DNA from 4 places in the Janthinobacterium sp. PSPC1-1 genome. Region 4 is predicted to be linked to each of the others. Evidence: predicted binding sites of a transcription regulator. Region 4 holds the regulator's gene; each other region holds the start of a gene.

Region 1 (5,587 bases), on a different contig from region 4:
TACAGTTCCACAATGAAAGTTAAGACCGCACGAAACAGTCCGGCAGGCGCCAGCTTACCTTATTGCCTGCTGTGGGTGTTGTGGCGTGCAAGGGACGCCGCGGGGAAAAGCGGACGGGGGAGCCCCCGTCCGGCCATGCGTCAATCGTCCTTGGCGCCGTCGATGCCCAGTTCAGAGATCTTGCGGGTGATGGTGTTGCGGCCGATGCCCAGGCGCACGGCGGCGTCGTTCTTGCGCCCGTGCGTATGCTTGAGCGCCGTCTTGATCAGGGCCGACTCGAATTGCCGCCCCAGCACGGCCATGACTTCCTGTTGCCCGGCACCCAGCATGCCGGCCGCCTGCAATTCCAGCAGGCCGATCCAGCCCGGCGGCGCACCGGTGGCGGGCGCGGCGGCGTCAAATACCTGGCCGCCATGCGGATGAGTCACGGCCGGCGGCGTCGCTTCGCCATGCGCTGCGGGAGCGCCGGCATCGCCCTGCCCCTGCGTCAATTCCAGCGGCAAGTCCTTGATTTCCACCGTCTGGCCCGGCGCCATCACGGTGATCCAGTTGCACAGGTTTTCCAGCTGGCGCACATTGCCGGGCAAATCGAGGCCGCTGAGAAATTGCATCGTCGGTTCGCTCATGCGCTTGGCTTCCACCCCCAGCTGGCGCGCGCTTTGCACCAGGAAGTGGCGCACCAGGATGGGGATATCCTCGCGCCGCTCCCTCAAACTGGGCAGGCGCAAACGGATCACGTTCAGGCGGTGATACAAGTCTTCGCGGAACAGGCCGTCGCGCACGCGCTGCTCGAGGTTCTGGTGCGTGGCCGTAATGACGCGCACGTTGGCCTTCATGGGCTGATGCCCACCGACGCGATAGAAATGGCCGTCGGACAGCACGCGCAACAGCCGCGTCTGCAGGTCGAACGGCATGTCGCCGATTTCATCGAGGAACAGGGTGCCGTTCTCGGCTTGCTCGAAGCGGCCCCGGCGCGTCGTCTGCGCGCCCGTAAACGCCCCCCGTTCATGGCCGAACAATTCGGATTCCAGCAAATCTTTCGGGATCGCCGCCGTGTTCAGGGCAATGAAGGGCTGCGCCGCACGCGGACTGTGCTTGTGCAGCGCGCGCGCCACCAGTTCCTTGCCGGAACCGGATTCACCCGTGATGAGCACCGTCACATTCGATTGCGACAAACGGCCGATGGCGCGGAAGACTTCCTGCATGGCCGGCGCCTGGCCGAGGATTTCCGGCGTTTCCGACGGGCCCGATTCGACGCTGGTCTCGCGCAGACTCTCTTCCAGCGCGCGACGGATCAGTTCGACAGCCTTGTCGATATCGAAGGGCTTGGCCAGGTATTCGAAGGCGCCGCCCTGGAAGGCCGCGACGGCCGAATCGAGGTCGGAAAAGGCGGTGATGATGATGACAGGCAAGCCGGGAAAGCGCGATTTGACCGTCTGCAACAGCTCCAGGCCGGACGCGCCCGGCATGCGGATATCGGACACGAGCACTTGCGGCGTGTCAAACTCCAGTGCAGCGATGGCGTCGCGTGCATTGGCAAAACTCTTGGTGGCGAGATTTTCCCGCGCCAGGGCTTTTTCCAGCACCCAGCGGATTGATTCGTCGTCGTCAACTATCCAGATTGGCTTCATTAGTGTGTGCGTCCCGCAATGGATTTCATGGGTGGGATACTTCCTCGCTTATGGCAAGGGGAGAACGATCCTGAAATCGGTGTATCCAGGCCGGCTTTCGCACTCGATCACGCCCAGGTGCTGTTGCACGAAGGTTTGCGCCAAGGTCAGTCCCAGCCCGCTGCCGCCATCCCTGCCCGACACCAGCGGGTAGAAAATCCGGTCGCGGATCTGGGGTGCGATGCCCGGTCCATTGTCAATGATATGCAAGTCTAATGCCAGGTTGTAGCGGACCTTGGCCAGGGTCACCTGGCGCGCCACGCGCGTCTTGAAAATCAGCTCTGCATCGCCCGCCTCGATGCGCTCGGCCAGCGCTTGCGCCGCGTTGTGCGCGATGTTGAGCACGGTCTGTATCAATTGCTCCTTGTCGCCGCGAAACTCGGGGATCGACGCATCGTAATCGCGCGAAATGGTGAGGCCGCTGGGAAATTCGGCCAGGATCAGGCTGCGCACACGCTCGCACACTTCATGGATATTCACGTCACCCACGATGTGCGGGCGGCGGTGCGGCGCCAGCAGGCGGTCGACCAGGGTTTGCAGGCGGTCCGCTTCCTTGATGATGACTTGCGTGTATTCGCGCAGCTCGCTCAGGTGCAGGGCCGGCAACTCCAGCTCCAGCAGCTGGGCCGCGCCGCGGATGCCGCCCAGCGGGTTCTTGATTTCATGCGCCAGGTTGCGGATCAGCTCCTTGTTGACCTGGCTCTGGTCGAGGATACGCTCCTCGCGGTCGAGTTTTAACTGCTGCACGTTTTCGCGCAGCTCGATCAGCACGCCGTCGCGCGGCGCATCGAGCGCGCTGACGATGCTGTGCACGCGCAGCGGTTCGCGCCCCAGGCGCTCCAGGCTCAGGTCCTGGCGCAAGTCGGAAAACTTGTGTTCAAGCGCTTGCGCGCAGATGCCGGCCAGCTCCTCGGGATTGAGGAACAGCGCCGTCAGCTTTTGCCGCGACAGGGCCTTCAATGAGCTTTCCAGCAGGTTTTCCGCGGCCGCGTTGGCATAGCTGATGCGGCCGTCGCCATCGAGCAGGATCACGGCCGAAGCGAGCAAATCAAGGCCGGCCAGGTGGGCGGGACGGCTGGAATGGTTGTCTATTGTCATGTGCTTTACCGAATATTCGCAATCTCGCGTTTCAGGGCCTCGACGTTCTGCTGGGTCCGGTTGATATTCTCTTTCAACTGCGCCGCTCTTTCCTGATACTTGGCATAGTTGCGTTCATTGCCCTGGCGTTCAGGCTGGCCCTCGTTGAACTCCAGGCGCTGGGCCGCCAGTTTCTGCTCTTCGCTGCGCAATTCGTCCTGCAGGATCTGGCGCCGGTCCAGGTCGCGCGCACGCTGCTCGGCGCCATCGACCTTGGGAAACGCGCCAGCGGCAGGCGCCGCCGTGGCCACCGCCTGCGTGGCGGGCCGCGCAGGCGCGCCAGCCAGCGGCGCCGTCTTGCGTGGCGGCTCCGTCATGGCGCCCGGTAAATCGAGCAGCTGGCAATGCGCGCCAGCCCGCTTGTCCGTGTACGTCTTGTGTCCTTGCGCATCGGCGCACACATACAACTGCCCGTGCGCCTGTGCCGCCGCGCCCAGCAATCCTGCCATCAGCGCCATTCTGTAATGCTTGGTCAATCTTCACTCCTGTCGGCACATGCCGCATCGTTCCTGGGCCGACTATACAACACTGCACCGGCGCCACCTTGGCGCGCCGCATAAAAAAACGCGGGCAAGACCGATCGCCTCACCCGCGTTTTTTATTCACTACCGGCAAGTTGCCGGCATGGCGCCATTACAGCGAGTAGTACATGTCGAACTCGGCAGGATGCGTGGTCATGCGCATGCGCTGTACGTCCTGCATTTTCAGTTCCAGGTAAGCGTCGATCATGGAATCGCTGAACACGCCGCCACGGGTCAGGAACTCGCGGTCCTTGTCCAGGGCTTCCAGTGCTTCTTCCAGCGAAGCGCACACGGTAGGGATCAGTGCGTCTTCTTCTGGCGGCAGATGGTACAGATCTTTCGAGGCGGCTTCGCCAGGATGGATCTTGTTGGCAACGCCGTCCAGGCCAGCCATCAGCAGTGCAGCGAAGCACAGGTACGGGTTCGCCAGTGGATCCGGGAAGCGCGCTTCCACGCGGCGGCCTTTTGGATTGGCCACGTGCGGGATGCGGATCGAGGCGGAACGGTTTTTCGCCGAGTACGCCAGTTTCACCGGAGCTTCGTAGCCTGGTACCAGACGCTTGTACGAGTTGGTGCCCGGGTTGGTGATCGCGTTCAGTGCCTTGGCGTGCTTGATGATGCCGCCGATGTAGTACAGGGCGAAATCGGACAGGCCGGCATAGCCGTCGCCAGCGAACAGGTTTTTGCCATCTTTCCATACGGATTGATGCACGTGCATGCCCGAACCGTTGTCGCCAACGATAGGTTTCGGCATGAAGGTGGCGGTCTTGCCATAGCTGTGCGCCACGTTCCACACCACGTATTTCAGGTTTTGCGTCCAGTCGGCGCGCTCGACCAGGGTCGAGAAGCGGGTGCCGATTTCATTCTGGCCTGCACCAGCGACTTCGTGATGATGGACTTCAACCGGGATGCCCAAGGACTCCAGGATCAGGCACATTTCCGAACGCATGTCCTGGAAGCTGTCCACTGGTGGCACGGGGAAGTAGCCGCCCTTGACGGTAGGACGGTGGCCGCTGTTGCCGCCTTCGATGTCCTTGCCGGTCGACCACGAACCTTCGTCCGAACCGATCTTGACGAAGCAGCCCGACATGTCGATCTTCCAGCGCACGCTGTCGAAGATGAAGAATTCTGGCTCAGGGCCAAAGTAGGCGGTGTCGCCCATGCCCGACGATTTCAGGTAGGCTTCGGCGCGTTTCGCGATCGAGCGCGGGTCGCGGTCATAGCCCTTGCCGTCCGACGGTTCGATCACGTCGCACTGCATGAACAAGGTCGTTTCTTCCATGAACGGGTCGATATTAGCCGTGTTTGGATCCGGCAGCAAGATCATGTCGGACGCTTCGATGCCTTTCCAGCCAGCGATCGAAGAACCGTCAAAGGCGTGGCCCGATTCGAATTTGTCCATGTCGAAGTGCGACACGGGAACCGTCACGTGCTGCTCTTTACCACGGGTATCAGCAAAGCGGAAATCAACGAATTTGACTTCGTTTTCTTCTACCATCTTCAAGACTTCTGCGGCTGTCATTGCCATGCGTATCTCCTAAATGAATGTGGGGTGAGCCGACCTTAATGCGTCTGGGCTGATGAAGCGAAGCAAACATTGCGTGCCACCAAAACTCATAAGGATCATAGCAGATTCCATGCCAGCTCCTGAAGCGCCCTGGCGCCGGCAGCAAAATGACTGCCATCCCAGTGAAAGTTTTCCTGCCCGCGCTTTTCACGCGCGGTTGCGCCACATCAAGAATGCACTATGCAAGTGCAAAAAACGAATAACGCACTATTATCGTGCATTTTTCACGATTTCCTGAAAAATGCCTTCTTGTGGTGCATGCGCCGTGCACCGTGCTTTCCCGTTTGCGGGGCGCGGACGGCGCACTATAATCGTTCACACCTATCCACTTTCATCGAGGACGCCATGACTACCGCCGCCGACATCCTGACCACCGCCCGCAGCCGGGCCAATGAAGGTACGCCGTATGCCGGCGCCGTCACGCCGCAGGAAGCCTACGAGCTGCTGCAGGGCGATGCTGCCGTCAAGCTCATCGATGTGCGCACGAATGCCGAGCGCGACTGGGTGGGCCGGGTCGATATCGCCGATACCCAGCATGGCGCGGTGCAGTGGGCCACGTATCCGGGTGGCGTACCGAATCCCGACTTCCTCGCGCATCTGGCTGCCCAGGCCGGCAAGGACGAGGTGCTGCTGTTTCTGTGCCGCTCCGGCGTGCGGTCGCGCCATGCGGCCAAGCTGGCGACCGAGCACGG
Region 2 (5,587 bases), on a different contig from region 4:
GCCGAAAATCACCAGGTTGCCATACAGGGCGGCACCGCGGTTGACCACGTCGCAGCACGGCATGATGCCGTCCGGCAAGCGATGCTCATACTTCCACAGCTTGGCGCCCGTTTTCAAGTCGACAGCAAAGATGCGCGAATACGATGCCGTGACGAACATCTTGCCGTTATGAATCAGCGGCTGCGACTCCTGGCCCCGCTGTTTTTCGCCGCCAAACGAGAACGACCAGGCCGGCACCAGCTTGGCCACGGTCTTGTCATTGATCTGCGTCAACGGTGAGTAGCGCTGACCCTGCGTGCCCATGCCAAACGACAGCACGCTGGCCGGATTCTTCGCCGTGTTGTCGAGCATGGCATTGGTGACATTGCCCACGTCGGCCGCCTGGACCAATGAGGCCAAGGATGCCAACCCCAAACCGACGACGATCCCCATGATTTTTTTCTGCACAATCATCTCCCTCTGTTTTATTAGTATGTGTGTATCAGGTCTTGCGGTGCTCATGCGGCTGGGCATGCAACAGCGCGCACTCTTCATCGGTGAACAGGCGCGAGCGCGTCAGGAAGCGCTTGCCCGTGCCGTTGTCGAGTGAAAACATGCCGCCATTGCCATCGACCACATCGATAATCAACTGGGTATGCTCCCAGTACTCGAATTGCTCGAGTCCCATGTAAAACGGTGTGCCATTCAAGTTGCCGAGATAGATATCGGTATCGCTGACATCGAACTCGCCCAGCGCATAACACATGGGCGCACTGCCGTCGCAGCAGCCGCCCGACTGGAAAAACATCAGCGGGCCGTGACGCTGGCGCAACTTGTCCATCATTTCCAGCGCCGCATCGGTGGCGACCACCCGGGCAATTGCTGCACTCATGGCATCCCTTTCTGCGCGCCGCCCCCGGCTAAGGGCGCGGCGCCTGTTGCCGGTTTAGAAGAAGCCCAAGGCTTTCGGGCTATAGCTCACCAGCAAGTTCTTCGTTTGCTGGTAGTGGTCGAGCATCATCTTGTGGTTTTCACGGCCGATACCCGATTGCTTGTAGCCGCCGAATGCGGCGTGGGCTGGATACAGGTGGTAGCAATTGGTCCATACGCGGCCCGCCTGGATGGCGCGTCCCATGCGGAAGGCGCGCGAACCGTCACGCGTCCACAAGCCGGCACCCAGGCCGTACAAGGTATCGTTGGCAATCGCCAGCGCTTCGGCCTCATCCTTGAAAGTGGTCACGGACACGACTGGTCCAAAGATCTCTTCCTGGAAGATGCGCATCTTGTTGTTGCCCTTAAACACCGTCGGACGCACGTAGTAACCGCCCTCCAGGTCGCCTGCCTGCGTATGGCGCTCGCCGCCAGCCAGCACTTCGGCGCCTTCCTGGCGGCCGATGTCGAGGTAGGACAGGATTTTTTCCAGCTGCTCCTGCGACGCCTGGGCGCCGATCATGGTGCTGGCATCGAGCGGATTGCCCTGCTTGATGGCGGCCACGCGCTTCAAGGCCCGTTCGATGAATTTCTCGTAAATCGATTCCTGGATCAGCACGCGCGATGGGCAGGTGCACACCTCGCCTTGATTCAGCGCAAACATGGTGAAGCCTTCCAGGCACTTGTCGAAATAATCATCATCGGCATCCATCACATCTTCAAAGAAGATGTTCGGCGACTTGCCGCCCAGCTCCAGGGTGACGGGAATCAGGTTTTGCGCGGCATACCCCATGATCAGGCGGCCCGTGCCCGTTTCACCCGTAAAGGCGATCTTGGCGATGCGCTTGCTCGACGCCAACGGCTTGCCCGCTTCCAGGCCGAAACCGTTGATGATGTTCAACACGCCCGGTGGCAGCAAGTCGCCGATCAGTTCGATCAACACCATGATGGAAGCGGGGGTTTGCTCGGCCGGTTTCAAGACGACGCAATTGCCGGCGGCCAGGGCTGGCGCCAGTTTCCACACGGCCATCAGAATCGGGAAATTCCACGGGATGATCTGGCCCACAACACCCAGCGGCTCATGGTAGTGATAGGCATAGGTTTCCGCGTCGATTTGCGCGACGGAACCTTCCTGCGCGCGGATGCAGCCGGCGAAGTAACGGAAATGGTCGATGGCCAGCGGAATGTCGGCATTCATCGTTTCGCGGATCGGCTTGCCGTTATCGATGGTTTCCGCCGTGGCGATCAGGCTCAGGTTTTGTTCGATGCGGTCGGCGATGCGGTTCAGGATATTGGCGCGCTCGGCGGGTGAAGTCTTGCCCCAGGCATCCTTGGCGGCATGCGCGGCGTCCAGCGCCAACTCGACATCTTCCGCCGTGGAACGGGCGATTTCGCAAAACGGCAAGCCCGTGATCGGCGTGATGTTAGGAAAGTATTCACCTTTTACTGGTGCAACGAACTGACCGCCGATGTAATTGTCATAGCGTTGTTTGAAGGGATTGGCTACGCCCAGTTTGCTGATGTCTGCGAGATTCATGTCGTCCTCTATCGGGTTAATTAGAATGGAAATAATTTAATTAAAATCAAACGTCCTGGTACAGATGGGGTGAGTACACGGAGTCTTCCGCAAATGCCGTGCCAGCTCGCCGCCGCACTACCAACTTAGCGGGTTTTACCCTTGTTACAAGGGCGTGGCATCAATACCGGCGCGCTTTTCAGCGCATGCCCCGGGCTTGAGCGGAGGGCGTGCGTCTGTTGGCGTTTTGAACAAGCGGCGCGGCCCCTGTTCCAATCCGTGCCAGCCTCGCCACCAGCCCGCATCACATTCCCTGCACCGCTGCACAATGGAACAGGTGTACCAGACTGGAACACCTGCGCCTGTATCACTACCGTATCACCACGCCCCAGGGCAATTCGCCCACGGCAATATCGGCCACCTTGCGCGCGCTGGCCGTATCGATGACGGAAACGCTGTTCGAGCGGCCATTGGCCACGTACAGCTTGCTGCCATCAGGCGTGATGGCCATATTCCACGGGCGCTTGCCGACGGGAATGGTGGCTGTGACCTTGTTGCTGGCCGTATCAATCACCATCACCGTGCCGTCCGTGCCGTTCGAGACATACACCTGTTTACCGCCGGGGTGGACGGCGATGCCGTTGGCATTCTTGCCCGCTGGAATGGTGGCGACGGCCTTGCGCGCGGCCATGTCGATCACATACACGGCGTTGACCAGTTCGCACGCCACGTAGGCGCGGCCGGAGTCCGGACTGAAACCGATACCGCGCGGCCGCAGGCCCACGGCAATAGAAGCCACCTGGCGGCGTTGCGCCACGTCAATGACATCGACTTGCTCGGCCTCTTCCGCGCTGACCAGCAGCCAGCGCCCATCAGGGCTGAACACAGCATGTTCCGGGTTACGCCCTTGCACCTTGATGTCGGCGAGCAAGACGCCCGTCTGGCCATCGAGCAAGGCCACGCTATTGTTTTCCTCGACGGCCACGGCCACGTAACGACCGTCCGGCGAAGCGCTGACGCCTTCGGGCGACTTGCCCAGCGCCACCGTGCGCACGGGCGTGCCGCTCGCGTTATCGATCAGCAACAAAGCGCTGCTGGCAGCATCGGTGACAAACAATTGCCGTCCGGTGGGGTCGGCGGCGATGCCACGCGGACGCTTGCCTGCCGCGATCTGGTGCACCACCTGGTCGGTCGCCGTGTCGATCACGCTGAGGGTGCCCGATTTTTCATTGGGGACATAGGCAAAAGGAGCGGCCTGGAGAGCGCTGCTGGCAAGCACAGGCAGCAGCCAGCACACCTGGCGCAAGCGCGAGAAGAAGTTGGGCATAATCACCTTTTCAATGGCAAAACGAGGGGAAAGCGCGCGGTATCGGCGCATCTGAACATTTCTGCATGCAAACGCCGTGCCACTGACACGCGTATAATTTCAGCCCACCAATGGAGACATGGCAGGCATATTGCTTGATACAACTATGCAGACCTGCGCCGCTCACGCGCTCAAGCAGGCTTTTATTCACATTGGAGAACCCGCATGCAGCATCGTTTCCGCTTGAACACCATTGCCAGCCTGTTTGTCGCCGGCAGCGCCACCCTCGCCCCCCACGTTTTCGCCGCCGAGGCAGCTAACCTGGCCAACGGGCAACTCATGGATACGGTGGTCGTCAGCGGCAGCCGCATCGCCCACCCCAGCCAGGAAGTGCCGGCCTCGATCGACGTGGTCGACAGCGCCCGCATCCAGGATGGCCAAATCCGCGTCAACGCGTCAGAGGCGCTGGCCGCCGTGCCGGGCCTGGTTGTGCAGAACCGCCAGAACTACGCGCAAGACTTGCAAATCTCGTCGCGCGGCTTCGGCGCCCGCTCGGCCTTCGGCGTGCGCGGCGTCAAACTGATCAGCGATGGCATTCCCGCCAGCATGCCCGACGGCCAGGGCCAGGCCGCTACCTTCAACCTTGATACGGCCGAGCGCATCGAAGTGCTGCGCGGACCGTTTTCTGCCATCTATGGCAACCATTCTGGCGGCGTGATCCAGCTGTTTTCCAAGGATGGGAAAAATCCCCCGTCCGTCGAATTGAATGTGACGGGCGGCAGTTTCGGCACCAGCAAGGTGGACTTGACGGCACAAGGCCAGGCAGGCGGCATCGGCTACGTGCTCGACGGTTCGCGCTTCCGCACGGACGGTTTCCGCGACCACAGCGCCGCCACGCGCGAACAGGCGTTCGGCAAGATCACCGTCAAGCCCAATGCGGACAGCAAGCTGACCATCGTCGCCAACAGCCTGCACCAGGGCAATACGCAAGATCCGCTGGGCGCCACCTGGGACACGTTTGCCGCCAACCCGCGCGCCGGCGAAATCGACACCACCGATACGCAAAATCCGAAGCGCACGCTGGCCGAGCGCTACAACACACGCAAGAGCATCGACCATCAGCAAATCGGCGCCACCTACGAGCAATCATTCGGCGATGACCGCCTGCATGTGATGGTGTATGGCGGCAACCGCGACGTGATCCAGTACCAGGCCTTTACCAAGGGTTTCCAGGCACCGGCCAGCCATTCTGGCGGCGTAGTCGACTTCCAGCGTCAGTTCTACGGCATCGATACCAACTGGCTGCACGTCAACCAGCTGGCCGGCGGCAAGCTGAGCACTACCATCGGCATCGATTACGGTCGCTCCAGCGATGACCGCACCGGCTATGAAAACTTCATCGGCAATAGCTTCGGCGTAAAGGGCAAGCTGCGCCGCGACGAGCAGGATGTCGTCTCCAGCCTCGACCCGTATATCCAGGCGGAATGGCAAAGCGGGCCATGGCTGCTCAGCGCAGGTGTGCGCTACAGCAAAATGAAAGTGGAAGTTAGCGACCACTTCCTCAGCAATGGCAACGATAGCGGCAGCCTGGAATTCAGCCACACGACACCGGTGCTGGGCCTGCTGTATAAACTGACGCCGAACGTCAACGTGTACGCCAGCGCCGCGCGCGGCTTCGAAGCGCCTACCTTGAATGAACTGTTTTACTCGGGCACGGGCGGCGGCTTCAATTACCAACTGAAACCGGCCACCAGCACCAACCTGGAAGCGGGCGTCAAGGCCAGAATCAATAGCAACACGCATGTGAATGCGGCCGTGTTCCAGATCAAGACGACTGACGAACTGGTGGTCGACAA
Region 3 (5,587 bases), 240 kb from region 4:
CTCGACTTGCTGACCGTGTGCGTGGAAGCGGGCCTGAGCCTGGAGCGCGCGCTGGTCAAGGTATCGGGCGAGATCCACATCAAAAGCATGGTGCTGGCGCAGGAATTGCAACTGGTGCTGATGGAAATGCGCGCCGGCTTTTCCAAGGAAAAGGCGCTGCGCAACCTGGCCCTGCGCAGCGGCGTGGAAGATGTCGACACCCTCGTCGCCATGCTGATCCAATCAGAACGCTTCGGCACCAGCATGGGCGATTCGCTGCGCGTGCATTCGGAAAACCTGCGCAGCAAGCGCAGTCTGCTGGCCGAGGAGGCGGCGGCGAAGATCGCCCTGAAACTGCTGTTCCCGCTGATATTTTGCGTCTTTCCCACCCTGATGCTGGTGCTCATGGGGCCGGCCGTGATCGAAGTCTATCGCGTGCTCGTGCCGGCCATGGCCAGCCGCTGAAAGGAGTTACCATGCGCTTGACGCTCTCCCGCCTGGCCGCCGCTTGTGCCTGCCTTGGCCTGGCCGCCTGTACCACGCAACTGGCCCATGCACCGGTACCGGCGTGGCCTGACGCCGATGCCGCCTATGTGGCGGGGCGCCAGCATTTCGAGCGGGGCGACTTGCCCGCCGCGCAAGCGGCCTATGAGCAAGCGCTGCGCCTTGCGCCACGCCACGTGAACGCGCGCAACGGTCTGGCCGTGCTGCATGCGCAGCGGGGCGAACACGACGCGGCGATCGCCCATTGGCTGGCCTTGACGCAGGAAATGGGCATGGCGCGGCCGCATCAGGCCTATCTGTTCAGCAATCTCGGCCATGCCTATTCTCTGAGCGGACGCGATGCGCAAGCGTTGCCCGCGCTGGAACAGGCGTGTTTGCTCGATCCGCTCAATGCGCTGGCCTGGCAGCACCTGGCGCAGGTGCTGGAGCGCCTGGGACAGCACGAGCGCGCCGTCCTCATGCGGCGCCAGGCGGCCAGCTTGCGGGAACACGACTTGCGGCGCGACCTGGCGGTCTTGCGCGGCGCGGCGGCGCCGCAGCTTGTGCCTGTGCCCGCGCCGGTGCCGGATGCGCCCGCCATGGCGCGCGTGGAGATCACGCAGAGCGATGGTATGGCCCAGCTGCAGCGCGTGCTGGCAGCGGTGCGCAGCGTACCCGCCGCAGTGCCCGAGCGGCCCATGCCGGCGGCGCCCGCGCCGCAGCCGCGCCTGGAAATTGTGAATGGCAACGGTGTGCCGGGCATGGCAGCCGCGCTGGCGCGCAGCCTGGCTGGCGCTCCTGTGCAGGTGGTGCGCCTGGCCAATGAAACCAGCTTCCAGGTGGCGCGCACGCGCGTCGAATACCGGCCCGCGCAAGAGCAGGCGGCGCGCCAGCTGGCCCGCCAGCTTGGGCCGCAGGTGCAGACCCAGGCCGCCGACTGCCCGGCCAGCGAGCTGCGCCTGGTACTCGGGCGCGACCTGAGTGACCCCGCCATGCTGCACCGCTACTATCTGCAGCAGTTGCAACTGGCGCGCCAGGCACTGGCACGGCTGGGGTAAAACGCCTCTGCCGGCGTCTACAACACGCGGCGTCTGCAAAGGCGCCGCGTGTTGTAGGCATGCCAGTGTCTATTCCGGCTGGCGGCGGCGCGTGAACGCCAGGGCGGCCAGCCCCAGACCCAGCAGGAACAGGCTGCCGGGTTCCGGCACGGCCAGGGGATCGATGACGACGATGTCGGTGCGTGTGGACTTGGCAAAGTTCAAGGTATAGCTGCCGGCGGGCAGGGCGAAACTCGAGGTCAGGGAAAACAGCGCAAAGCCATTCGTGAAGGCGCGCCCGGTAGCGGGGTCATTCGTGCCGGCCGTCAAGTTCAGGCTGAACGGGTCGAGGCTGCCGGCGCCATGGTTGCCGTTGATATCGCTACCATTGTTCGGGTTGCCGTCGGGGGCGAACTGGAAGATCACGCCATCGGCATTCGCGTTCGACAGGCAGCCGACGGGGCTGGCGCTGTTGCAGGAGATATTGAAGATATCCATGATCGACACGTTCGACTTGTCGCCCAAGGTCGTCACGCTGGTGCGCAAGTCGCGCCGTCCCATAAAGCTGAAGGTGATGAAGCCGGCGCTCGACAGGGTCAGGTTGACGGAGCCGGTGAGCGTGTCGCCGGCCATGGCCGTGGCGGCGCCGACCGTGTTGCGCTGTGTTTCCGCCACGGCTTGCACGCTGGCGCCGCCATTGAGCATATTGCCGAAGGCGTGCGCATCGCCGCGCGCGAATTCCAGGGTGGAACTGGGACTGGGTGCGTAGTGGTTTTGCGGCAAGCCGCTGCAGCCGCCACCCGAACACACTTGCAGCACGTCGGCGTTGGCGGCCGGCCCCGTATTGACGGCGCGCGGATTGACGGCCACGCCACCTTCGAAGAAGGCGCTGTCGCTGGCATTGCGGTTGGCGCCGGCCAGCGACAGCGCGCCAGCGCTGGTGGTGATGCGGAAATTGTTCAACTCATTGACGGCCAGGCCGTACGCGCCGGCCTGCGCCTGGCCGCTGGCCAGCAGGCTTGCCGCCGCCAGTGCGCCCAGCCAGCCCAGGGTCTTGCTTCGTGTGTGATTGACGTTCATCGCAGCCTCTTATCGTGGTCAGTGTCGGGAAATCCGGGGGGACAAAGAATCCAGAATGACATGCCTGGATTCATCTCGTAGACACAGATAAGCAGCTTGCGTGCCACATAAAAAAAGTTTATTGAATCAAGTACTTGCCTAAAGCGGGCTGAACTGAAAGAGGTCAAGTGTAAGAAAGGCCGACGCCGCTTTGCGGGCGGCCTCGGCCAACCTCAGGTACCGCGGTGATAGCCCAGGTGGCCACCCGAATTGCTTGCGCAACCGCAACCGATGCGCACCACTTCCTCGCCTTCTGTCAATTTCCAGTTGGTAATGGTCGTGTGCTGCCAGTCGATGTCACTTTTCTTGACAGGTTTGACCGTCAAGGTGCGTTGCTCCACATCTGTGTATTCCATCAGCTCCTCGTCGTCGGCGATGTCGAAATGGCGGTGGATCAGGGAAATACCGAAGCGGTCGAGTGCGCCATAGCGCTGCAGCACGTCGCGCAGTTCGCGGAAGCAGGCCAGATCCGCAGGCAGCAGCGGGTCGACGGCGGAAATATCGGCAACGGGTTGCCATTGCATGGCGTGGATGTTCAGGCTGTGCATGATAGGCTCCTGTGCCCCGTGATGAGTGGCCCAGGCTGCCGGAGGGGCGCTGGCACGCCTGGCGAAATACCCATCGTGGCCGTAAAGCCGGTGCGGCGCTTGCGCCAGATCAAAGGTGCGGCACATCGCGCCACGCCCGGTAAAATAGGCCATGGCAAACAAAACTCCCACTTTCCCCGGCGCACGCACGGGCCGCGGCCAGGTCCTGGCCGTGCTGCTGTCGAACCGCGACCAGTCCGGCGCCGAGCCGCTGCAAGGCCGCGTCTCCCTGGCCGCCATCGTCAAGGCATTGAAACGCAAGTACCACTGGCCCATCGAGACGCACAGCTTTCCCGCCAACACGCAGGATGGCCGCGCCAGCTGGGCGACCGTGTACAGCTTGCCGGAAAAGGTGATTCAAGCCGCGCTGGAGGCCGGCGGCCGCGAGTGGCTGGAGAGCCGGGCAGTGGTCGGGCGGCGGTGAGTTGCCGCCTTACCCTATTCGAGTCGGAAGCCGACCTTCAGCGTGACCTGGAAGTGCGCCACCTTGCCGTCGACGATATGGCCGCGCGATTCGGTCACTTCATACCAGTCCATATGCTTGACCGTCAGCGCCGCCTTGGCAATAGCATCGCGTATCGCCTGATCGCTGCTCTCGGTCGATGTGCCCACCAGTTCGATGAGCTTGTAAGTGTGTGCGGACATGATGTTTCCCCAGGTAGGAAAGCCGGACATCGGGAGCCTGCTTTGCGCAAGCACGTGCTCATCTTGCGCCTAAATGTGCTGGACGTCATTGCGCGGTGCAGCAATGCGCGCACAAGCTTATCTGGACGGGACGCGTGTCAATTGGCCTGGGAGTGTCCCGCAGGCAGGGGAAAAGAAAAAAGGGCTACCAACCGAAGCGGGTAACCCTTTGATTTTCTACTGAATTCTGGTGCCGACTGCCGGTTTCGAACTGGCCACCTGATGATTACAAATCAACTGCTCTACCAAATGAGCTAAGTCGGCAAAAACTGTGCGTTGCGAATTATACGCTATTTAATGCGTGTCAGGGTCGGGCGGCCGCCTTTTTTTGGTGGCTCGTCGTCGCCGGGCGTGGCGTTGTCGCGTTGTTCGGGGGAACTGGTTGGCACGGACGACAGGGTCGGGGCGCTGGAGACCGGGGCCAGCGCTGGCGGTGGCAGGTCGGCGGAGGCCGGGCTGTCGGTCGGTTGCGCGTCGGGGTCATCGTTGCCCAGCACGGGCTCGAAGGCCATGCCCTGGCCGTTTTCGTTGGCGTAGATGGCCATCACGTTGTCGACCGGTACGTAGATTTCGCGCGAGACACCGCCAAAGCGGGCGTGGAAGCGGACGGCGTCGTTGTCCATCTTCAGGCCGCTGGTGGCGCCGAAGCTGATGTTGAGCACGATTTCGCCCTTTTTCACGTATTCCATCGGTACCGTGGTGCGCGAATCGACTTTGACCGCGAGATAAGGCGTGTAGCCGCTGTCGGTGCACCATTCGTAGATGGCGCGCAGCATATAAGGTTTGGTTGAGATTTCAGACATGGTAGACACTGTGAGGCGGGAGCGCCCCCATCAAGCATGAGGCGGGCGCACCGGTAATTCAAAAGACGCAGATATCCCGGCAGGCGCGGCCTGCCGGGATTATCTTTAGCGGCGCATGACCTTTTCGGAAGGGGTCAATGCCTCGATATAGGCTGGACGCGAGAAGATGCGTTCGGCGTATTTCATCAGCGGTGCGGCCGTCTTCGACAGTTCGATGCCGTAGTGGTCCAGGCGCCACAGCAGCGGCGCGACAGCCACGTCGAGCATCGAGAATTCGTCGCCCAGCATGTACTTGTTTTTCAGGAACAGCGGCGCCAGGGTCGTCAGGCGGTCGCGGATTTCCGCGCGTGCCTTGTCGTGGGCCTTGTCGTTGCTCTTGGCGCGCTCGCTTTCCAGCACGTGCACGTGCACGAACAGTTCTTTTTCGAAATTGAACAGCATCAGGCGCGCGCGGGCACGCATCAGCGGATCGGCCGGCATCAGTTGCGGATGCGGGAAGCGCTCATCGATGTACTCGTTGATGATGTTCGATTCATACAGGATCAGTTCGCGCTCGACCAGGATAGGCACTTGGCCATACGGGTTCATGGTCGAAATATCTTCCGGCTTGTTGAACAGGTCGACGTCGCGCACTTCGAAGTCCATGCCTTTTTCAAACAGGACCAGGCGGCAGCGTTGCGAAAATGGGCAGGTTGTACCCGAATAGAGAACCATCATTTTTTATAGTTCCTTAGAAACAAAGGGGGTGAAGCCGCGAACGGCTCACCCCAGGTCGCTTGTCCACTCATGCGGACAATGCAGAAACAGGCATAAACCGGCCTATGGCCGGCGCCTCACTTATTTGACTTCCTTCCAGAACGACGCGTTAAGGCGCCATGCCAGCAGAGCAAATACC
Region 4 (5,587 bases):
GAATGACATGATTTAAGGCGTATTCTTCCGTAAAGAAATCTTCCAGCAATGCACTGCCGCCTTGCGGCGTAGCCAGGCCCGCATCGTAAAAGAAACGGATATCGCCACCGGCGCACAGGGCTTTTTCGCTGCTGGAACGGATCACGACGGCGTCCACCTGCGGATCGTCGCGCCAGGCCAGCAAGACGGCACTCAGGGCGCGCACCATCTCCAGCGACAGGGAATTGAAGGCTTTCGGACGGTCGAGCACGATGTGCCCGGTGCGGTTGCGGATGGAGGTCTGGACGAAGTCGCTCATGGCAGGCAGGAAAGAAGTGAAAGTGCCAACATTTTAGCGCCTGCGCGGGGAAGATTGCGTTCAAAAGGTCCGGGCGCAAAAAAGGGCGCAATGTGCGCCCTTAGTTGATCACAACTGCTGGAAGCGGGTGGCCTTAAACGGCGACGACGGCGTCTTCCTCGGAGTTGTCTGGCAGATGCTTGATCGCCTCTTTACCGTGCCCTTGCACTTTGGTTTTGTACTTCATCACTTGCCTGTCCAGCTTGTCGATCAGGATATCGATTGCGGCATACAGGTCGTGCGCCAGGCTTTCCACATAGACTGTTTTGCCACTCAGACGCAGGTTGACTTCGGCCTTTTGACGTTTTTCTTTCTCTTTGAGGTTATCCACGGTCAGAATCACGGCGATATCGATAACTTGATCGAAATGACGTTTCACGCGCTCCAGCTTCGTTTGTACGTATTCACGGATGGCTGGTGTCACTTCGAGATGATGTCCGCTGATGGTGAGATTCATACACACTCCTAAAGATGATCGGGTTCGTGCGGTCCATCCTATCCGGCCCGCAGAGGAACCGAAAAAAACTTACAAACACTTACGCAGGCTCACTGGCGGAATTTTCAACGCTTCCCGGTATTTGGCAACAGTACGTCGCGCAATCACCATGCCTTGTTCCCCCAGCATGTCCGCAATCTTACTGTCGGATAAAGGATTTTTAGGGTCTTCTGCTCCTGTCAGTTGCACGATCAATGCCCGTATCGCCGTCGATGATGCTTCGCCCCCCGCTTCGGTGGCGACGTGGCTACCAAAGAAATATTTCAACTCAAACATGCCATGCGGGGTCAGCATGTACTTTTGGGTTGTTACCCGCGAGATAGTACTCTCGTGTAAACCCAGTGTATCAGCTATTTCACGGAGCACAAGGGGGCGCATGGCAACGGCCCCATGCGAGAAAAAGTTCTTTTGTCTTTCTACTATCGCCTGCGCCACACGCAAGATCGTGTCGAAACGCTGGCGCATATTCTTGATCAGCCACTTGGCTTCCTGCAATTGCGCGCCCATGGCGCCCTCGCCCTTGCCCTGCTTGAGCAAGTTGGCGTACATGGCGTTGACGCGCAGGCGCGGCATGACGTCGTTGTTCAGGGTGACTTGCCAGCCATTGCGCGCGCGCTTGACGACGACGTCGGGCACCACGTAATCGGACACATCCGAGGCGAACACGGCGCCCGGATGCGGATTGCACTGGCGAATCACCGTCTGCGCTTCACGCAAGTCTTCTTCGTCGCAATCGAGGGCTTTTTTCAGCTTGTTGAAATCGCGCTGGGCAAACCAGGCCAGGTGCTTTTCCACGATGACGAGGGCCATGCGCCGCGTTACCATGGCGACGTGCGGCAAGCGCTTGATTTGCAGCGCCAGGCATTCGGACGCGTTGCGCGCACCCACACCGGGCGGATCGAAACTTTGCAGCAGGGACAAGGCCGTGCGCATCTCGTCGGCATCGATTTCCAGCTCTTCCGGCAAGCGCGCCAGGATGTCGTCGAGCGACTCTTCCAGGTAGCCATTGTCGTCGAGCGCGTCGATGATCAGCTCGACCAGCGCGCGGTCGCGCAACTCGAGCACCGTCACGCGCATCTGCTCCATCAGGTGCTCGCGCAGGGTGCAGTGGTGGGCCTCCAATTGCGGACGCGAATCTTCGTCGTCGGGCGCCTTGCCCCGGCTCGCCTCGCTCCAGTCGCTGTCGCCGCCATCCGCGGCGGCCGGGCTGTCGCCCGCTTCGCCGTCAAAGGTTTCCGCTTCGGCTGGCGCCGCGGGTGCATCCTGGCCTGGCGGCTGGGGCGGTGCTTCGGCCGGCGCGGCCGTGGAACTCAGGGCCCCGTCGGACAGCAGGCGCAGCGAATGGTCGAGCGGATCGTCGAGGCGCTCGAGCAAGGGATTGTCCGTCAGCAGTTGCTCTAGTTCCTGGTGCAATTCCAGGGTAGACAATTGCAACAGGCGTATCGATTGCTGCAACTGCGGCGTCAGTGCCAGGTGCTGCGAAGTGCGCAGCTGCAATGATTGTTTCATTGGCTCACATGCGGAAGTGTTCGCCCAGATAGACCCGGCGTACCGACTCGTTCGCGATGATGTCGTCGGGGCGTCCCGACGCCAGCACCGAGCCCTGGTTGATGATGTAGGCACGGTCGCAGATACCCAGCGTCTCGCGCACATTATGGTCGGTGATCAGCACGCCGATATTGCGCTCCTTCAAGAAGCGCACGATACGCTGGATCTCGATCACGGCGATGGGGTCGACACCGGCAAACGGTTCGTCGAGCAGCACGAAACGCGGGTCGGTGGCCAGCGCGCGGGCGATTTCCACACGGCGGCGCTCGCCGCCCGACAGGGACAGCGCCTGATTCTCGCGCAACTTTTCAATTTGCAAGTCGGCCAGCAATTTATCCAGGCGCTCCTCGATCTCGGCCTTCTTCAAAGGACGGCCTTCGACGGTCTGGATTTCCAGCACGGCGCGGATATTGTCTTCCACCGTCAGCTTGCGGAAGACGGACGCTTCCTGCGGCAGATACGACAGGCCCATCTGCGCGCGGCGGTGGATCGGCAGGCGGGAAATATCCACGCCGCTGATATCGATGGTGCCGCCATCGGACGGCACCAGACCGACGATCATGTAGAACGAGGTGGTCTTGCCGGCGCCGTTCGGGCCCAGCAAACCCACCACTTCGCCGCATTCGACTTGCAGCGAGACATCATGCACGACTTGCCGCTTGCCATAGGTTTTTTGCAGCCCGCGAACGATCAGGGTGCTGCCGCAACGAGTATTGTCCATTATTTCTTTCCTGGCGCGGGCGTGGCCGGTGCCTTGGGCTTCGGCTGGATCACCATGCGCACGCTGCCACCGTCCGGGGTGCTGGTGCCGCTGTTGGAATTTTCCATCGCAAATTCTTCCTTGCGGCTGTCATACGAGATGAAGGCGCCATTGGCCACGTCGGTCACTTTCGTGCCTTCCAGGCGCGTCAGCTTGGCCCTGGAAAACAGTTTCACCACTTCCGTCTTGTTGTCGTATTCCACGCGCTCCGCTTCGCCTTCGACCCACAGGTCGCCCGCGCCATCGCGCTTCTGGCGGAAGGTGGCCAGCTTGCCGGGATCGGCCCAGAAGGTAATGAACTGGTAGCCTTGCGGATCTTCCGTGATCAGGGCCCGGCCTGCCTTCATGGTCAGGGTGCCCTTGACCAGCACGACGTCGCCCGTCAGGGTGCGAATCTGCTTGACGTCATCAACATGGCCGCTGCGTGCCGTGATGACGGCTTCCTTCTCGGAATCGGCCTTCTCGGCATGCGCCACGCCCATCATGGCCAGAGAAAATACGGTCAACAGCAAGATATTCTTCATAGTATGGTTTCCTTGTTTCATTCTGTCATTTTGCCGCCGCGGCCGGGCGCGGTTTCGGCGGGAGGACCATGCGCAGCGCATTCTGCACTTCCACCACGCCGGTGGCGTTATTGGCCTTCATGCCGACGCCATTGATGCGCGAGGCGCCCGTCAGGATATCGACAGGCACGTCCGTTTCCATTCTTTCCTCATCCGGGAATACCGTCAGCGCTTCCGTCTTGACTGTCAGGTTCTGCGCCTTCGGACTGGCCACGCGGTCGATCACGACATTGCGGTGCAGTTGCAGCCGGGTATTGTCCTGGTCGATATGCGCCAGTTCCGCATTCATGTTCATCGGCGGCATGCCTGGCGTGAGCTTGCGCACGAAAGGCTGATCGATATCGGATGAATCATCGAGCGGATAATGCGTGAGCTTGGTGCCCGACACGATATAGCTGGGCTTACCCGTCAAGTCCATGCGCACCAGGCTGAAATTGGTGATGAAATAGTCGGGCTCATCCTGATGCTTGCTGGCCGTGATGTCCTGGGCATTCTTGTTCATTACTTCCAGCAGCCAGAAGCTGCCCAGCGCAAAGACAACTGCCCCCAGCACGGTAAAAATCATGCGCCAGCGATGGGCGCCTCCTGGCTTACGCATAGGATTTCACTCTTTCAAATGTCACTGGCGGCAAGGCGCGCCTCACTCCAGGAACGGCGCCATGACGCGCGCATAGTTGTCCTGGGCGCGCAGCAGGAATTCGCAGATCTCGCGCACCGCGCCGCGACCGCCGCCGGCCTGCGTCACATGGTGCGCCAGGCCCTGCACTTCCGGACGCCCGCCCGGCACGCTGACGGCAAAGCCCACGCGGCGCAGGATGGGCGCATCGATGACATCGTCGCCGATATAGCCGCATTGCTCTTCCGTCAAGCCCGTCAGCGCCAGCAGCTCGCGAAACGGCGTCAGCTTGTCGTGACCGCCCTGGTGCACATGCGTAATGCCCAGGTCTTGCGCGCGGCGCGCCGTGATGGCCGAGCGGCGCGCGCTGATGATGGCCGTCTGCACGCCCGATTCCTGCAGCAGCTTGATGCCCAGGCCATCATACACATTAAACGTTTTCATCATCTCGCCATCCGGGCCGAAATGCAGGCTGCCGTCGGTGAGCACGCCATCGACGTCAAAGATCATCAGTTTGACCTTGGCTGCGCGCGCCAGGTTGTCCGCTACGCTATCCATCAGATCACCTTCGCTTGCGTCAGATCATGGATATGCAGCGCGCCCACCAGCTTGCCGTCGGCATCGACGACCAGCATCTGGTTGATGCGGAACTGCTCCATCACGGCCACGGCGTCGACGGCCAGGCGCTCGGGTGCGATGCTGCGCGGCTGCGCATGCATGACGTCGCGGATCGCCACTTGCGTGAAATCCTGCACGCGCTCGAACATGCGGCGCAAGTCGCCATCGGTAAACACGCCCACGGGGCGCTCATCCGCATCGACGACGGCCGTCATGCCCATGCCCTTCTTCGTCATTTCTTCCAGCGCCTGCAGCAAGGAAGCGTCCACGGGCACCTTCGGTACACGTTCGCCGCTGCGCATGACGTCATGCACGTGCGTGAGCAGGCGGCGGCCCAGGGCGCCGCCCGGGTGCGAGCGGGCGAAATCTTCTTCCTTGAAGCCGCGCAAGTCGAGCAAGGCCACGGCGATCGCGTCGCCCAGCGCCAGGGTGACGGTGGTGCTGGCCGTCGGCGCCAGGTTCAGCGGACAGGCTTCTTTCTCAACAGAAATATCCAGGTGGACGTCGGCCAGCTGGGCCAGGCTGGAGTTCGGCTTGCCCGTCATGGAGATGAGCACGCCCCCCATACGCTTGACGACGGGCATGATGGCCATCAGTTCCGACGATTCCCCGGAGTACGATATGGCAATAAAAGCATCGTCCGAGGTAA

What was found. Region 4 encodes sigma-54, which starts transcription at its own class of promoters, with help from an activator protein. Its sites were predicted from a motif close to TGGCANGNAANCTGCTTT; they were not measured.
Region 1: glnA (type I glutamate--ammonia ligase) is a predicted target of sigma-54. The motif match lies at 4,954-4,971, and genes of this name have one in related genera.
Region 2: adh (aldehyde dehydrogenase) is a predicted target of sigma-54. The motif match lies at 2,533-2,550, and genes of this name have one in related genera.
Region 3: ACP7EG_RS09105 (EDSAP-1 family PEP-CTERM protein) is a predicted target of sigma-54. The motif match lies at 2,668-2,685, and genes of this name have one in related genera.

The regions. Positions count from the first base shown of each region.
Region 1 covers NZ_JAFCWP010000005.1:470,234-475,820, forward strand. Annotated here, with positions in the region: gene corA (magnesium/cobalt transporter CorA) at 1-1, opposite strand, end outside; gene ntrC (nitrogen regulation protein NR(I)) at 141-1,631, opposite strand; gene glnL (nitrogen regulation protein NR(II)) at 1,680-2,768, opposite strand; gene ACP7EG_RS18725 (DUF4124 domain-containing protein) at 2,774-3,283, opposite strand; gene glnA (type I glutamate--ammonia ligase) at 3,441-4,856, opposite strand; gene ACP7EG_RS18735 (rhodanese-like domain-containing protein) at 5,241-5,587, shown strand, end outside.
Region 2 covers NZ_JAFCWP010000016.1:2,339-7,925, reverse strand. Annotated here, with positions in the region: gene ACP7EG_RS27510 (PQQ-dependent methanol/ethanol family dehydrogenase) at 1-432, opposite strand, end outside; gene ACP7EG_RS27505 (DUF779 domain-containing protein) at 482-871, opposite strand; gene adh (aldehyde dehydrogenase) at 926-2,446, opposite strand; gene ACP7EG_RS27495 (beta-propeller fold lactonase family protein) at 2,796-3,752, opposite strand; gene ACP7EG_RS27490 (TonB-dependent receptor family protein) at 3,957-5,587, shown strand, end outside.
Region 3 covers NZ_JAFCWP010000002.1:351,219-356,805, forward strand. Annotated here, with positions in the region: gene ACP7EG_RS09095 (type II secretion system F family protein) at 1-444, shown strand, start outside; gene ACP7EG_RS09100 (LytR C-terminal domain-containing protein) at 456-1,520, shown strand; gene ACP7EG_RS09105 (EDSAP-1 family PEP-CTERM protein) at 1,590-2,579, opposite strand; gene ACP7EG_RS09110 (hypothetical protein) at 2,792-3,166, opposite strand; gene ACP7EG_RS09115 (hypothetical protein) at 3,318-3,629, shown strand; gene ACP7EG_RS09120 (dodecin) at 3,644-3,850, opposite strand; tRNA gene ACP7EG_RS09125 (tRNA-Thr) at 4,078-4,153, opposite strand; gene ACP7EG_RS09130 (ClpXP protease specificity-enhancing factor) at 4,180-4,692, opposite strand; gene ACP7EG_RS09135 (glutathione S-transferase N-terminal domain-containing protein) at 4,798-5,409, opposite strand; gene ACP7EG_RS09140 (cytochrome c1) at 5,530-5,587, opposite strand, start outside.
Region 4 covers NZ_JAFCWP010000002.1:586,325-591,911, reverse strand. Annotated here, with positions in the region: gene ACP7EG_RS10180 (enoyl-CoA hydratase/isomerase family protein) at 1-298, opposite strand, end outside; gene hpf (ribosome hibernation-promoting factor, HPF/YfiA family) at 432-794, opposite strand; gene ACP7EG_RS10170 (RNA polymerase factor sigma-54) at 864-2,342, opposite strand; gene lptB (LPS export ABC transporter ATP-binding protein) at 2,347-3,102, opposite strand; gene lptA (lipopolysaccharide transport periplasmic protein LptA) at 3,102-3,665, opposite strand; gene lptC (LPS export ABC transporter periplasmic protein LptC) at 3,691-4,302, opposite strand; gene ACP7EG_RS10150 (KdsC family phosphatase) at 4,345-4,878, opposite strand; gene ACP7EG_RS10145 (KpsF/GutQ family sugar-phosphate isomerase) at 4,878-5,587, opposite strand, start outside.